DNA from 2 places in the Comamonas odontotermitis genome. Region 1 is predicted to be linked to the other one. Evidence: predicted binding sites of a transcription regulator. Region 1 holds the regulator's gene; the other holds the start of a gene.
The links. Region 1 encodes HrcA, which represses chaperone genes, less so after heat shock. Its sites were predicted from a motif close to TTAGCACTCNNNNNNNNNGAGTGCTAA; they were not measured.
Positions count from the first base shown of each region.

Region 2: groES (co-chaperone GroES) is a predicted target of HrcA. The motif match lies at 4,047-4,073, and genes of this name have one in related genera.

Region 1 is NZ_CP083451.1:3,637,745-3,645,594, forward strand. Features, by position in the region: partial or broken gene LAD35_RS16795 (IS5 family transposase) at 1-467, shown strand, start outside; gene LAD35_RS16800 (IS110 family RNA-guided transposase) at 606-1,667, shown strand; tRNA gene LAD35_RS16805 (tRNA-Ile) at 3,066-3,142, opposite strand; gene hrcA (heat-inducible transcriptional repressor HrcA) at 3,184-4,185, opposite strand; gene LAD35_RS16815 (NAD kinase) at 4,214-5,116, shown strand; gene recN (DNA repair protein RecN) at 5,113-6,771, shown strand; gene rapZ (RNase adapter RapZ) at 6,761-7,654, shown strand; gene mutY (A/G-specific adenine glycosylase) at 7,843-7,850, opposite strand, start outside.
Region 2 is NZ_CP083451.1:3,826,748-3,834,597, forward strand. Features, by position in the region: gene preA (NAD-dependent dihydropyrimidine dehydrogenase subunit PreA) at 19-1,341, opposite strand; gene LAD35_RS17690 (NAD(P)-dependent oxidoreductase) at 1,385-2,746, opposite strand; gene LAD35_RS17695 (hypothetical protein) at 2,745-3,050, shown strand; gene LAD35_RS17700 (TetR family transcriptional regulator C-terminal domain-containing protein) at 3,191-3,874, shown strand; gene groES (co-chaperone GroES) at 4,292-4,582, shown strand; gene groL (chaperonin GroEL) at 4,672-6,315, shown strand; gene LAD35_RS17715 (N-acyl-D-amino-acid deacylase family protein) at 6,503-7,850, opposite strand, start outside.

The DNA.
Region 1 (7,850 bases):
ATGCAGAAAATATGCAAATACGGGCCATGGTGGTGACCACCAATGAAGTCGGTGACTCGCCAGTGGGTGCCGAGTTACTGAATCAAATCCCCAGCCATGAAACTGTGGTCAGCCTCACGGGTGATGGAGCGTATGACACGCAGGACGTGCATGAGGCTTGTCACAGGCGGGGAGTCATCCCCGTTATCCCGCCGCGCAAAGGAGCAAGGCTGCGCAAAGGACTGGCATTCACCCATCGCAATGAGGCAGTCAAGGCATGCAAGCGATTGGGTCGTGCCATCTGGAAACGCTGGAGCGGCTACCACCGCAGATCACTGGTGGAGACGAAGATGAATTGCTTCAAGCGCTTGGGTGAGAAGGTGATGTCCAGGACGTTTGAGCGACAAGTAGTCGAGCTCAACATTCGGGCATCCATCCTCAATCGCTTCACCGAGCTGGGCACGCCCCAGACGGTTGCCCTGGCATAACTACGTCTGGGGTTTGGGGAGACGCAGCCTCAGACCGATTTGAATACGAAGGACTTCCCGCCATCTTGGTCTGTTTGATATGCAGTGTCACGATGGGTCGGCAAGCCAATTTCTTCGTCATTCATCAGGAGTCATGCCATGCAAACTATCGTCCGTGTCGGGGTATATCTCGCAAAGAATGTGCTGCAAGTCCATGCAGTAGATGCTCAAGGCAGGATGGTCACTAACCGATCTATCCAGCGCAGCAAGTTCTTGGCATGTTGCGCTCAATTACCTGTAGGGTGTCTGGTAGCCATGGAAGCTTGTGGTGGTGCTCATCACTGGTGTAGGAAATTGCTACGCATGGGGTTGGATGCTCGCATGATGGCCGCAGCCTTGGTTTCCCCTTATCGTATGCAGGGCAAAGGTGGCAAGAACGATGCCAACGATGCAGCCGCTATCTGTGAGGCGGCTAGTCGTCCCCAGATGCGCTTTGTGTCCGTCAAAACACTCGACCAACAGGGTATGCTCTGCGTGCACCGGCTGCGCGAGGGCTTTAAAGAAGAGCGCACCGCCTGTAGCAACCGTATCCGTGGGTTACTCGCTGAGTTCGGGATTGTGTTGCCGCAAAGTCCCCGAGTTTTACGTGCACATCTGCACGATATCTTGGAGGATGCAAGCAATGACATTGCCGGTACGGCTCGCCTTGTGCTGCAGCAGGCCCTTTCGCATTGGCAGGAACTCGACGCCCACATCCATTGGTGCGAGCAGCGTATCAATGCCCATTACAAAGACGACGAACAAGTCCAGCGGGCAGCTGGCATCAAGGGATTAGGTGCACTGAGCGCATCAGCCGCCGTAGCAACAGTCGGCGACTTCAAACAATTCAAGAACGGGGCGCAGTTCGCTGCTTGGCTGGGCTTAACGCCCAGGCAAAACTCCAGCGGTGGCAAATCCAGCCTTGGCCCCATTACCAAGCGCGGGGATAGTTATCTGCGCACGCTACTGATTCAAGGTGCCAAAGCGGTAGTGCTCACCGGCAAGTACAACCTAGACCCCATCTCGCAGTGGGCCATATCCCTGAGGCAGCGCGCTGGATGGCAAAAGGCCGTCGTGGCCTTGGCCAACAAAAATGCGCGAATCCTCTGGGCACTGATGACACACCAGCGCCGCTATGAAGCGAGCCACATTAGCTCAAGGCCATTAGCGGTCTTGGCTTAAAAATTCTCTGAACTTGCCAGACGTGAAATCAAAGATGCAATGAACAGGTCAGACCAGCAGCAGGCAAGCTCGATTGTTGCACTGTGAGTCGCAAGACATCACGGGATTTGAAAGGAGCCCTGCTGCGCGGTTTGTTTCTTGGGGCGCACACCAGGTGCACAACCCCGTCTGTAGATGTGCAGTCTGTTCCTCGTTTTACGCCTCTTGAACACCACGGCATTCAGGTCTATCAAAAAGAAAACCATCAGCGCTTGCTTTTATGGGAAGTCTCTGTAATGCAACAAGGCCGTGTCAGATAGCCTGACTCCGGCGCGATGGCTGCGAGAACTACGCCTATAACTTCGGAGTCCACTTCGACAATGGCAACAGGCCACACGAGAAATAACTTCTCAATGCCGATGCAAAACTGGGTTCGCTAACCAACCCGGAACTGATCGCGTCCGTCAACAAAAGAACTGAACTCGGTGTGGAGGGGGGGGGCTGAAAGTTGAGAACCCTGTCGGGTGGACACCGCACTGTTCCTCACGCGCAGAAAATTTCCCCCGTATGATTTTTATTCAAACATCAGCAAATCGCCCGCTAGCCTGCATGGATGCTGGCTCTGAGGGCTCTTTGAATTCGTTTGATTTGTTGATTCCCGTTTGATTGCTGTTAAAGCTTTAACATCCGTCCCGCTAGGCCTGACGAAGAAGCCATACTAGATGCTCTAGGAGTCAGGACTGGGGAGCGCTGGCAAGCCGGAGCACGCTACACAGCGTGGACATCTATCCGTATCCCGTGTGCAAGGGGGCGCCACCTCGCTATCTCTGGCCGCTAATGACCGCGGTGGTCACAGCTCCGATGTTTACGATATCCCTCATGGCGAGTTTCCCCAGGGTCGTGCCAAATATTCATTTCGGAGATGTACGCGCGCGAGCGCCATTGTTTCTTCTCTATGTGGCCGCCTCGTAGGTACGCAACCTGTGGTACGCAGCAAGGTACGCGCACAAAGTCCGCCATGCCATGGTCATCATTTCGACGACGTGCACAACCATTGCAACACAGGCTGAGGTGAGCGCCAACAAAGCCTAGGGTGTACCAAAAGTCCATTCCCTCCTGACAAGGACCGACATCGAAACCAAACTTTTGCGCTGTCAGGTTAGAAAATTCGTTTTTTTGGGTTGGTGTGGCACAACTTCATGCCAGGCGCGCCTATGACGACCCAAGCCACAAGGGACTTTCACAGAAGTTGAGAACTTTTGAGATGTACGCGTACGCGCGCGAGACACTGACGGATGAGCAACACCAGGAGGTAAACCTGAGCTGCAAAACCATGCACCGATGGCTACACAGTGGCTACACGCATTATAGAAAGGAAATTTTGCTACCCATTAAATAGCAGACTTCCTATATGAGTACTGGTAGGGCGTGTTGGACTTGAACCAACGACCAAAGGATTATGAGTCCTCTGCTCTAACCAACTGAGCTAACGCCCCAGCACCACCACCTTTGCAGGTGAAGCTAGGCATTCTAGCGTCTATTTGGAATGGCTCAGCGCGTTGGAAACCAGCTTTGAGGTGATTCCAACAATCTGGATCATCTTTTCATAAGACATGCGCTTGGGCCCGATCACCCCCAGGGTACCCACGATCTTGCCATTGATCTGGTAAGGCGTACTCACCACCGACAGCTCCTGCACCGGCAATATCTGGCTTTCACCGCCGATATAGATCTGCACGCCTTCGGCCCGGTTGGAGCTTTCGAGCAGATGCAGAATCTGGGTTTTCTGCTCAAACAGGTCAAACGCGCGACGCAGATTGGTCATGTCATTGCTGAAATCGCTGACAGCCAGCAGGTTGCGCTCGCCCGCGATGACCAGCTCGTCCTGCGCCTGGTCCTCATCCTCCCCGACATGAACAGCCGCCAGCATCAGGGCGCCAATCTCGTCGCGCAGCTTTTCCACCTCTTTGCGCAACAGCTGGCGCACCTGGTCAATGGCCAGGCCCGCATAGTGTGCATTCAGGTAGTTGGCCGTCTCGATCAGCTGACTTTGCGAGTAATCGGATTCGGTGAAGATCACGCGGTTCTGCACATCGCCATCGGGCGACACCAGAATCACCAGAATGCGCTTTTCCGACAATCGCAGGAATTCGATATGCCGAAAGGATGAGCTTTTACGCGGAGCCTGCACCACACCCACAAACTGCGACAGGTCGGAAAGCACTCCCGCAGCGCTCGCAATCACCTTTTGCGGCTGCTCAGGCGCAATTTCCGCAGATACCATTTGGTCCTGCTCGACCGTCAACATCGTGTCGACAAACAAGCGGTATCCTTTCGCAGTAGGCACCCGGCCTGCGGAAGTGTGCGGACTGGCGATCAGGCCCAACCCCTCCAGATCAGCCATCACATTGCGTATGGTGGCAGGAGACAGATCGAGGCCAGACGCCTGCGTGAGCGCACGCGACCCCACCGGGTGACCATCCGCTATGTAGCGTTCCACCAGGGTTTTCAGCAGCAATCGGGCGCGATCATCGAGCATGGTGGCATTTTAATGATGTAATTTGCGTATGCAGTCTCGCTTTCAACACATTGCCCTGATTGGCAAATACCATGCGCCGCCTTCTGCGGAGGTGCGCCAGCAGTCCATTGTCGCCTTCAGCCAGATTGCCAGCTATGTCGAGGCCCGGGGCGGCACTGCTTACCTGGAGCAGGAGACGGCCAACTTCACCGGCATGGACCACTACCCCACGCTCAGTCTCGACGAGGTGGGCAGGCGCTGCGATCTTGCCATTGTGTTGGGCGGCGACGGCACCATGCTGGGCGTGGGGCGAGAGCTGGCCAAGTACAACACGCCGCTGGTGGGTATCAACCAGGGGCGGCTGGGCTTTGTGACGGATATTCCGCTGCAGACTTTCCTCGCTCCCTTGTCGGCCATTCTGGCGGGCGAGTACGAAGAAGAGATTCGCTCGATGATCCATGCGCTGGTGATCCGCGATGGCGAGTGCGTATTCCAGGCCTTGGCGTTCAATGATGTGGTCGTCAACCGTGGCGGCACATCGGGCATGGTGGAGCTGCGGGTGGAGGTGGACGGCCAACTGGTGGCCAATCAGCGCGCCGACGGCTTGATCATCGCCACCCCCACCGGCTCCACAGCCTATGCGCTGTCGGTAGGTGGCCCGATCGTGCACCCGGCGCTGGCCTGCTGGGTCATGGCGCCGATTGCGCCGCACATGCTCTCCAACCGCCCGATCGTGGTGCCCGATACACAGGAGATTTCGATCGAGGTGATTGGCGGACGCGATGTAGCGGCCAATTTCGATATGCAGTCGCTGGCCTCCATTCTGCGTGGCGACAAGATTCTGGTGCGCAGCGCTCCCCATAAGACACGATTCCTCCACCCTCGCGGCTGGAACTACTACGCCACCTTGCGCAAGAAACTGGGCTGGAACGAAGGGGGCATCACACCATGAGCCTCAAGCGCATTGCGCTGCGCGATTTTGTGATCGTCGAGCAGTTGGAGGTTGATTTTTCGCCCGGCTTCACTGCCTTGACCGGAGAGACCGGCGCTGGCAAATCGATTCTGATCGACGCACTGCAACTGGTGCTGGGCAGCCGCGCCGATACCGGCTTTGTGCGCCAAGGCGCTGTCAAATCAGAATTGATAGCAGAGTTTGATACGCCGTCTGCGCTGATGCCGTATTTGACTGAAAATGAGCTGCAGCCCGATGCATCATTGCTGCTGCGCCGCGTGATTGATGCCCAGGGCAAGAGCAAATTCTGGATCAACGGCGTGGCGGCGACCGCAACCCAGCTGCGCAACATTGCCCCGGCCCTGGTCGACATTCACGGCCAGCACGCCTGGCAAAGTTTGATGCAGGCAGAGCCCGTGCGACGCCTGCTGGATGCCTACGCCAATGCCGATTGCAGCGGCGTTCAAGAGGCTTACCTCGCCTGGCGCGCCGCAGACAAGGCGCTACAGCAGGCCCGCAGCATGGAAGCGACCCACCAGCGTGAGCGCGAGCGGCTGCTGTGGCAGATATCCGAAGTGGACAAGCTTGCCCCCGCCGAGCAGGAATGGGAAGAACTCAACACCCAGCATACGCGGCTGTCCCACGCCCAGGCCCTGATGGATGCCGCCACCCATGCAATGGGCGCCCTGGAAGATGAGGACAGCGGCGCCAGCGTGCAAGCCAATCGCGCGTTGCACACCTTGCAGGCGCAGGCCCATGTCGAGCCACAATTTGCCGCCATGGCTGAAACACTGGAAGGCTGCATCGCACAGCTGGAAGACCTGGCGCGCTCGCTGGGCGGCTATTTGCGGCATGCAGAGCTGGACCCTGACAAACTCGAACAACTGGACGAGCGTCTGGGCAGCTGGATCAGCCTGGCTAGGCGCTACAAGCGCCCGCCCGAAGAACTGCCCCCGCTGCTGCAAGGCTGGAAGAACGAACTGAAAGCCCTGGATGCGTCTGCAGACATTGATGCGCTGGAGAGTGCTTCCGCACAGGGTTGGAAAGTCTACGAAAAGGCTGCCCAGGCGCTCAGCAAGATACGCACGCGCGCCGCGGAGCGCCTGTCGCAAACCATTACCAACGCGATGCAGGAGCTGGGCATGGCTGGCGGCCGCTTTGTCGCCACCATTCATCCGGCCAAGGAGCCCCGCGCCGATGGCATGGACGATGTGGAGTTGCTGGTGGCCGGACACCCTGGCACCGAACCCAAGCCCATTGCCAAGGTCGCCTCGGGCGGCGAGCTGTCTCGCATCTCACTGGCCATTGCCATCTCCACCAGCCAGCTCGGCCAGGCTCCTACCTTGATTTTTGACGAAATCGACTCGGGCATTGGCGGTGCCGTTGCCGATGCCGTGGGCCGCGTCATGCACGCACTGGGCCAGGATCGCCAGGTGCTGGCAGTCACCCATCTGGCGCAAGTAGCTGCACGCGGCGACACCCATCTGGTGGTGACCAAACAACGCAGCAAATCCGGCACCAGCAGCCATATCAGTGCAGTGACGGAGAATGGCCGGGTCGATGAGATCGCGCGGATGCTCGGCGGGGAGCATATTTCTTCCACCAGCAGGGCACATGCACGGGAAATGATTGCAGGAGGTGTACATGACCAATAGCGCAGACCGGCGAACGCCGCTGCAGGTAGTGGTGCTGACGGGCATGGCCGGCTCGGGAAAGTCGGTCGCGCTGCATGCGCTGGAAGACATTGGCTACTACTGTGTAGACAACCTGCCGCCAGAGCTATTGCCCTCGCTGGTGTCGCTGGAGCATTGGCAGCATGGCAACCGCGTTGCCATTGCCATTGACGCGCGCAGCGCCAAGGCCTTGTACCTGGTGCCCGAGCAGCTTGAAAAGCTGCGCGCGACCGGCGCCCAGGTGCAGCTCATCTACATGGACGCGCTGCGTGACATCCTGATCCGGCGCTTTTCCGAAACGCGCAGGCGCCACCCGCTGACCAATGAAACGCTGCAGGCCGGCCCGCGCGCCCTGGTGCAGATGATTGACGAAGAACGCGCCCTGCTGGCCGATCTGCGCGAGCAGGCGCATGTGATTGACACCAGCAACCTGCGCGTGTCGCAATTGCAGGCCTACATCAAGCAGTTCATGCAGGCGCCTACGTCCAGCTTGACCCTGGTCTTCCAGTCATTCGGCTTCAAGAACGGCATTCCCATGGACAGCGACTACATGTTCGATGTACGCATGCTGCCCAACCCTTACTACGAGCCGGATCTGCGCAGCCACACCGGGCTGGAGGCGCCGGTTGCGCAGTTTCTGGCACAGCAGCCAGCCGTGCTCAAAATGCGGGAAGACATCATCCGCTTCCTGGACAACTGGCTGCCCGAGATGGTGCTCAATCACCGCAGCTATGCCACCGTCTCCATCGGCTGCACCGGCGGCCAGCATCGCTCGGTCTACCTCGTCAACGCACTGGCGCAGCACTTCCAGAGCCGCTGGACCACACTGCAGCGCCACCGCGAACTAGACCAGAGAACGCATTGATGGCAGCGGCAGTGCGCCCCTGCACTGCAAAGCATGCCTGCGTTTCGCAAAAACCATAGCATCTTGCGCTTACCCCTACTGGGTTTCAAATAAAAATCAATCAAAACCCAGTCATGGAGCGCGCAAACAGCTCTCTTTTTTGATAGGTACCTGGATAACCAAGCCACCAATAAGGCTGAAGTCGCTGTTCAGCCCT
Region 2 (7,850 bases), 190 kb from region 1:
TGATAGCGCGCCAGCCATTTATGGCGCGACCTGCGCCGTCACCCGAGCCGGGTTGTTGGGGTGTGTCGTCCAGTTGGCGTACTCGCCCGTCACGGCTTTGCCGGTGCGCGCGTCCACCTCACCGGGCTGAAGGCAGCGCATCGAGATCGTGTCGGGCACCGGGCAGATCGAGACGCACAGGTTGCAGCCCACGCATTCGGCTTCGTTCACCTCGAAGCGGCGTTCACCCGCCTCGCCCTTGTTATAGAAGATGGCCTGGTGCGAGGTGTCTTCGCACACCACATGGCAGCGCCCGCACTGGATGCAGCTGTCCTGGTTGATCACCGCCTTGTCGATGTGGTTGAGGTTCAGGTCCTTCCAGTCCTTGACGGTGGGCACCGCACGGCCACAGAAGTCATCGATGGTCTTGAAACCATGCGAGTCCATGTAGTTCGACAGGCCATCGCACATGTCCTGCACGATCTTGAAGCCATACACCATGGCGGCGGTGCACACCTGCACCGTGCCGCAACCCAGCGCAATGTATTCGGCCGCATCCTTCCAGGTGGTGATGCCACCAATCCCCGAGATGGGCAGGCCCGCAGTCTGCGGATCGCGGGCGATCTCGGCCACCATGTTCTGGGCAATCGGTTTGACGGCCGGGCCGCAGTAGCCACCGTGCGACCCCTGTCCGTCGGTGCTGGGGTGCATCACCAGCGTATCCAGGTTCACGCCCATCACCGAATTGATGGTGTTGATCAGCGACACCGCATCGGCCCCGCCCGCCTTGGCCGCCCGCGCCGGAAAACGCACATCCGTGATGTTGGGCGTGAGCTTCACGATCACCGGCAGACGGCTGTAGTGCTTGCACCATTCGGTCACCATCTGGATGTACTCAGGTACCTGGCCAACTGCCGCGCCCATGCCACGCTCACTCATGCCGTGTGGGCAGCCAAAATTCAGCTCGATACCATCGGCGCCGGTGTCTTCAACCATCGGCAGGATGCGCTTCCAGCTCTCTTCCACGCAAGGCACCATCAGCGATGCAATGAGCGCGCGGTCCGGCCAGGCCCGCTTCACCCGGGTCATCTCTTCCAGATTGGTCTTCAAAGGCCGGTCGGTGATCAGCTCGATGTTGTTGAGGCCCACCACGCGCCGGTCCTGCGACATGAGCGTGGAATAACGCGGCCCGTTGACGTTGACCACATGCGGGTCCTCACCCAGTGTCTTCCAGACCACGCCGCCCCAGCCGGCTTCGTAGGCGCGGGTGACATTGATTTCCTTGTCGGTGGGAGGCGCAGACGCCAGCCAGAAGGGATTGGGGCTGCGGATACCCAGGAAATTGCTGCGAATATCGGCCATGACGACTCCTTGATTCAGTGGAAACGGTGCGTATTGCGCGCTGTCATGCGCTGATGCCGACTTCGCGCATCAGCATGCGGTGCATGGCTGCAGCGGCGCGTTTGCCATGCTCCACAGCCTCCACCGTCAGATCGCGGCCGCCCCAACGGCAGTCACCCCCGGCCCATACCCGCTCCACGCTGGTCTGGCCGTCATCGTCCGTTTCGATCCGCCCCCCTTTGAGCGCAACACGCGAACCCGCAGGCTCTGCGATATAGCTCTGCCCGATGGCCTTGAGCACCATGTCGGCGGCAAGCACCGTGGTCTCCCCAGTGTTCTGCAGCTTGCCATCCACCAGCTGCGTGCTTGCCAGGCGTATGCCGGTGACCGCACCGTTTTCCACCAGCACCTCCTGCGGCGCTGCCCACAGACGGATCGTCACGCCATGGGTCTGCGCCCATTGCTGCTCCACAGTCGACGCCGACATGGCATCCTGTCCGCGCCGATAGACGATGGTGACTTCTTCTGCGCCCAGCAGGCGGGCCTGGACGGCGGCATCCACCGCAGTCATGCCGCCACCGATCACCACCACACGCCGGCCCACAGGCACCGTGGATTTATCGCTCGCCTGGCGAATATCGGCAATGAAATCGACCGCGTTGCGCAAGCCCTGGGCCGCTGGCTCGGCAATGCCCAGATCATTGACACCGGCAAGGCCCAGGCCCAGAAACACGGCGTCGTGGCTGGCCAGCAGGCTGTCCAGGGTAAAGTCACGGCCCAGCCGCTGGTTGTTTCGTGGGGCAATGCCCCCCACCGACAGCAGCCAGTCAATTTCCTTCTGCGCGAAATCATCGGTGGTCTTGTAGCTGGCAAGGCCATACTCATTCAAGCCACCGAGCTTGGGCTTGGCGTCCAGCAGGCTCACATCGTGACCTTGCAAGGCCAGCAGGTGCGCGCATGCCAGCCCGGCAGGGCCCGCACCCACCACGGCCACCTTCTTGCCCGTGGGGTCGGCCCGCTTGAACAGCGGCGCGCCGCCAGCAGCCATGAACCGGTCGGTTGCGTAGCGCTGCAGTGCGCCGATTTCCACTGGTTTGTCCTCATTGGTGTTGCGCACGCAGGCCTGCTCGCACAGCACCTCGGTGGGGCACACCCGGGCGCACATGCCGCCCAGCGGATTCGATTCGAGAATGGTTTTGGCCGCGCCCCGGATATTGTCCTGCGCGATGCGGGCAATGAAGCTGGGCACATCGATGCCGGTGGGACAGGCCGTGGCACAGGGCGCGTCGTAGCAGTAATAGCAGCGCTCGGCTTCGATCGATGCCTGCGCCCACGTCAGCGGCGGGTGTGCATCGGAAAAATTGTCGGCGTATTGATCCGCGCCAAGCCGTCCTGCGCGCACACCGCATCCCTTGGATCCATCCATGACTCATCCTCCTCGACCGGGTTATCAGCACCAGTTCGAGCGGCGTCATCACTCTGCCGCCTTCCCAGCGCCATCGCATCCACAACTCACCAAGCAGACCGGAATGCTGCGCAATCCGTCCGCCTCCAAAGCTGCACCAACCGGGGAGGGTTCATCAGGCCCTCATCGTGGGTGTTTTATCTTCTGCGCTGCTGTTGCCGCAACGCTGTTGAAATCCATTAAAAGCCTTATTAAAGTTTTACGCACTGGTAAAAACACTAGCATTGAACAATCGATTACGGACTGCTTCCGCATAGCGTGTTGACCGCCGCCACTTCATACACCTGAAAGACTGGGTTCATTTTGTTGTGCGTCAAAGTACACAATGGGCATGGCATCTGGCCGCACAATAGGCAGGTAGGCGCCCGTCCCAGCTTGTGGCGCCATCCGAGCTTGTGAGTTGCCATGTCCAGCGCGTCACCGTCCTCCACCGCCTCTGCGGATTCATCTTCGGGCTACAGCCTGCTGCGCGGCCCGTCGGCAGCACGCCTGCGCAAGCAGAACCACATCCTCTCCTGCGCCGAAGAAGTGTTTGCACGCGATGGTTTCGAGGGCGCCTCGCTCGAGGCCATTGGCGCGGCATCGGGTTTCAGCCGCCACAACCTGCTGTACTACTACCCCAGCAAGGAGGCGCTGTACCAGGCCGTACTCGAATCGCTGCTGGACGACTGGCTTGTCCACATGACAGACCTGTCCAAAGATGGTGATCCCCGCCAGCAGATCCGCGAGTACATCCGCGCCAAGTTTGCGTTTTCGCGCAACCGCCCCTTTGCGAGCCAACTGTTCACCAAGGAGATGATTGCGGGTGCCCCCTTTGCGGGCGCTGCCGTACGCGAACGCATTGCACCGCTGCTGGCGGCCAACGTAGCCGTGTTTGAGTACTGGGCCACGCAAGGCCTGATTGCGCGGGTCGATTTCACCCATCTGATGTTCACCATTTGGGCACTGACCCAGGGCTACGTGGACCAGCGCACCCAGTTTGCTTTGCTGCTGGGCCAAAGCCAGCTTGAACCCACCGATTACCTGACGGCTGAAACCCTGCTCGTGCAGATGATTGCAGCCACCCTGAAGGTCGATCTGGCGAGCTGATGGCTTCCTTCAAGAGATACGAAGGCTCCAATTTGCTCCTGTTTCAATAGCTATATGCGCTTGCGCTGCAAGTGCTTATTCTCATTTTCGCCTGAAACCCTGCAAGACCATGAGCGGCCAACACCGATTTTTTAACCCCCCGCTCTTGAACTGTCATCAAACACCCTTATTATTAGCACTCGAAGGGGTGGAGTGCTAAGTGCCGCCAACACAACCCTTGATACGTCGTTGCTCGGCCTTGTCGTATATCTGTACTGCCTGCTGCCTCGCGCCTCGTTTCAACCGTAAATCTACGATTTGCTGGGTTGTGTTAGCGGCTCTGGTTCACCATTCCTGACCGTTTTGCACTCAAGGCTTAGCCCTTTGCGCTGGGCCTTTTCCCATCAAAACCCGGTATTTGATATTGAAGGAGTTGTTATGAACCTGCGTCCTCTGCACGATCGCGTGATCGTTAAGCGCCTGGAAAACGAAACCAAGACGGCTTCGGGCATCTACATTCCTGACAACGCAGCGGAAAAGCCCGACCAAGGCGAAGTGCTGGCTGTCGGCCCAGGCAAGAAGAACGACAAGGGCGAAGCCATCGCCATGGGCGTGAAGGTCGGTGACCGCGTGCTGTTCGGCAAGTACTCTGGCCAGACCGTGAAGGTCGACGGCAATGAGCTGCTGGTAATGAAAGAAGAAGACCTGTTCGCAGTCGTCGAAAAGTAATCTTTCGCTCATTCAATTTTCATAGCTACCAGCGGTTGATACATAGACCCTGGAAGCATATTTGAACCCAATCTTTGTAGGAGCCAAAAATGGCAGCAAAAGACGTAGTATTCGGCGGTGAAGCACGTGCACGCATGGTTGAAGGCGTGAACATTCTGGCAAACGCCGTCAAGGTAACCCTGGGCCCCAAGGGCCGCAACGTGGTGCTGGAGCGCTCGTTCGGCGCCCCTACCGTGACCAAGGACGGTGTGTCCGTGGCCAAGGAAGTGGAACTCAAGGACAAGCTGCAGAACATGGGCGCCCAGCTCGTGAAGGAAGTGGCCTCCAAGACCAACGACATCGCCGGTGACGGCACCACCACCGCTACCGTGCTGGCTCAGGCCATCGTGCGCGAAGGCTCCAAGTATGTGGCCGCTGGCCTGAACCCAATGGACCTCAAGCGCGGCATCGACAAGGCTGTCGCCGCCCTGGTGGAAGAGCTCAAGAAGCAATCCAAGGCTACCACCACCTCCAAGGAAATCGCCCAGGTCGGTTCGATCTCCGCCAACTCCGACGAATCCGTGGGCAAGATCATTGCTGACGCGATGGACAAGGTCGGCAAGGAAGGCGTGATCACCGTCGAAGAAGGCAAGTCGCTGGACAACGAACTCGACGTCGTTGAAGGCATGCAGTTCGACCGCGGCTACCTGTCGCCCTACTTCATCAACAACCCAGAAAAGCAAGCCGCTGTCCTGGACAACCCCTTCGTGCTGCTGTTCGACAAGAAGATCAGCAACATCCGTGACCTGCTGCCTACGCTGGAAGCCGTGGCCAAGGCTGGCCGTCCTCTGCTGATCATTGCAGAAGACGTCGAAGGCGAAGCCCTGGCAACCCTGGTGGTCAACACCATCCGCGGCATCCTGAAGGTTGTGGCTGTGAAGGCTCCTGGCTTCGGCGACCGCCGCAAGGCCATGCTGGAAGACATCGCCATCCTGACCGGTGGCAAGGTCATCGCTGAAGAAGTCGGCCTGTCCCTGGAAAAGGTGACCCTGGAAGACCTGGGCCAAGCCCAGCGCGTCGAAATCGGCAAGGAAAACACCACCATCATCGACGGTGCTGGCCAAGCTGCTGAAATCGAAGCCCGCGTCAAGCAAATCCGTGCCCAGATCGAAGAAGCGACCAGCGACTACGACCGTGAAAAGCTGCAAGAGCGCGTGGCCAAGCTGGCCGGCGGTGTTGCCGTGATCAAGGTTGGCGCTGCAACCGAAGTCGAAATGAAGGAAAAGAAGGCCCGCGTGGAAGACGCGCTGCACGCAACCCGTGCTGCCGTGGAAGAAGGCATTGTGGCCGGCGGTGGCGTGGCCCTGCTGCGCGCCAAGCAAGCCGTGGGCAGCCTGGCTACCGGCAATGCCGAGCAAGACGCCGGCATCAAGCTGGTGCTCAAGGCCATCGAAGCGCCTCTGCGTGAAATCGTGTCCAATGCCGGTGGCGAGCCATCGGTGGTGGTGGATGCCGTGCTCAAGGGCAATGGCAACTTCGGCTTCAACGCTGCCAATGACACCTACGGCGACATGCTGGAAATGGGTATCCTGGACCCAACCAAGGTGACCCGTACCGCACTGCAGAACGCTGCTTCCGTGGCATCGCTGCTGTTGACCACCGAGTGCATGATCGCAGAAGCCCCCAAGGCTGAATCCGCTCCTGCCATGCCCGACATGGGCGGCATGGGTGGCATGGGCGGCATGGGCATGTAATTGCCACCGCTGTCATAGCACACCATCGGGCCTCGGCGTTCTGCGCCAAGGCCTGATACAGAAAACCCGGCATCTTTTGGTGGCCGGGTTTTTTCATGCCTGCATGCGGACAAGACTGCTATCAATTAATTAGCATCTAACGCTTATCCGACGCATGTCGGGAGCCAATTTCTTCAAAATTCCATGCTTACGCAGCCATCCCAGGGCTCTTCTTGGCTGGTGCCGTGCGCTTGAGCACCGCGCCTGTACGCGTTCCCAGGTAGGTACCCGCTTCGTAGGCGACAGCGCCGTTCACGATCACACAGTCAATACCTGCAGCGGCCTGCATCGGGTCGTCAAAGGTGGCGGTGTCACGCACCGTGTGCGGATCGAACACGGTCACATCGGCAAAGTTGCCTTCGGCCAGCACTCCACGGCGCTCAACACCAAAGACCTGGGCAGTCAGGCCCGTCATCTTCCACACGGCGGTCTCCAGCGGAAACAGGCCTACATCGCGGCTGTAGTGGCCCAGCACGCGCGGGAATGTGCCCCACAGGCGCGGGTGCGGGCGCTCGTTGGAAGGAATGCCGTCCGAGCCGATCATGGTGGGCTCGAAACGGAGGATGCGCTGCACATCGCGCTCGTCCATGCTGAAGTAGATGGCGCTGGCTGGTTGCAGGCGGGCCGATGCCTCGGCGCGGGAGACCCCCCAATCCTTGGCGATCTCGCCCAGCTCCTTGCCTTGCAGCTCCGGGTGCGGCTCGCTGGTGGCGATCAGTATCTTGCCAGGCAGGCGCTCTTCCTGCAGGTGCAGCATGGTGGAGCTGGCATGGTAGGGGTAGCAGTCGAGCGATACGCACTGGCATTGCATGGCCGATTCGATCTGCGGCAGGGTCTTGGTCGAATTGCCCCAGTTGGCCTGGCCCGCCAGCTTGTGGTGCGAGATGACCACGGCCGCCTGCGCACCTCGGCCAATCTGCAGGGTTTCGTCGATGGACTGCTGGCAGTGCACACCTTCGTCGCGCATATGGGTTACGTACAGCGCATCGAATTCAGCCAGGGGCTTGGCTACCTCGCTCACTTCTTCGGTAGTCGCGGCGGCAGCCGGCGGATAGTAAGTACCGGTGGAGAGTCCTACGGCGCCCGCCGCCAGCGCCTCGCGCAGCAGCGCCTGCATGTGCGCAATCTCGTCCTGGCTGGCTGCGCGGTTCAGATCGCTCATCGCCAGCACGCGCAGATTGGTGTGGCCCACCATGGGGATCACATTGACGGCAGGCGGCGCTGCCGTGAGTGCGGCCAGGTACTCCTTGAAGGTGGAAAACCGGGTCTTCGCGTCGCTCAGCAGATTGAGCGGCGCAGGCATAGGCGATTCCGGCAGGAGTGGCGCCACGCTGATACCGCAGTTGCCTGTCACCACCGCCGTCACGCCTTGCGACACCTTGAACTCCATCTGAGGCTGCAGCAGCAACGCCTGGTCATCGTGCGTATGCGAATCGATGAAACCGGGCGCGACGATCTTGCCTGCCGCATCGATGACCTGGTCAGCCGTGGCAGCC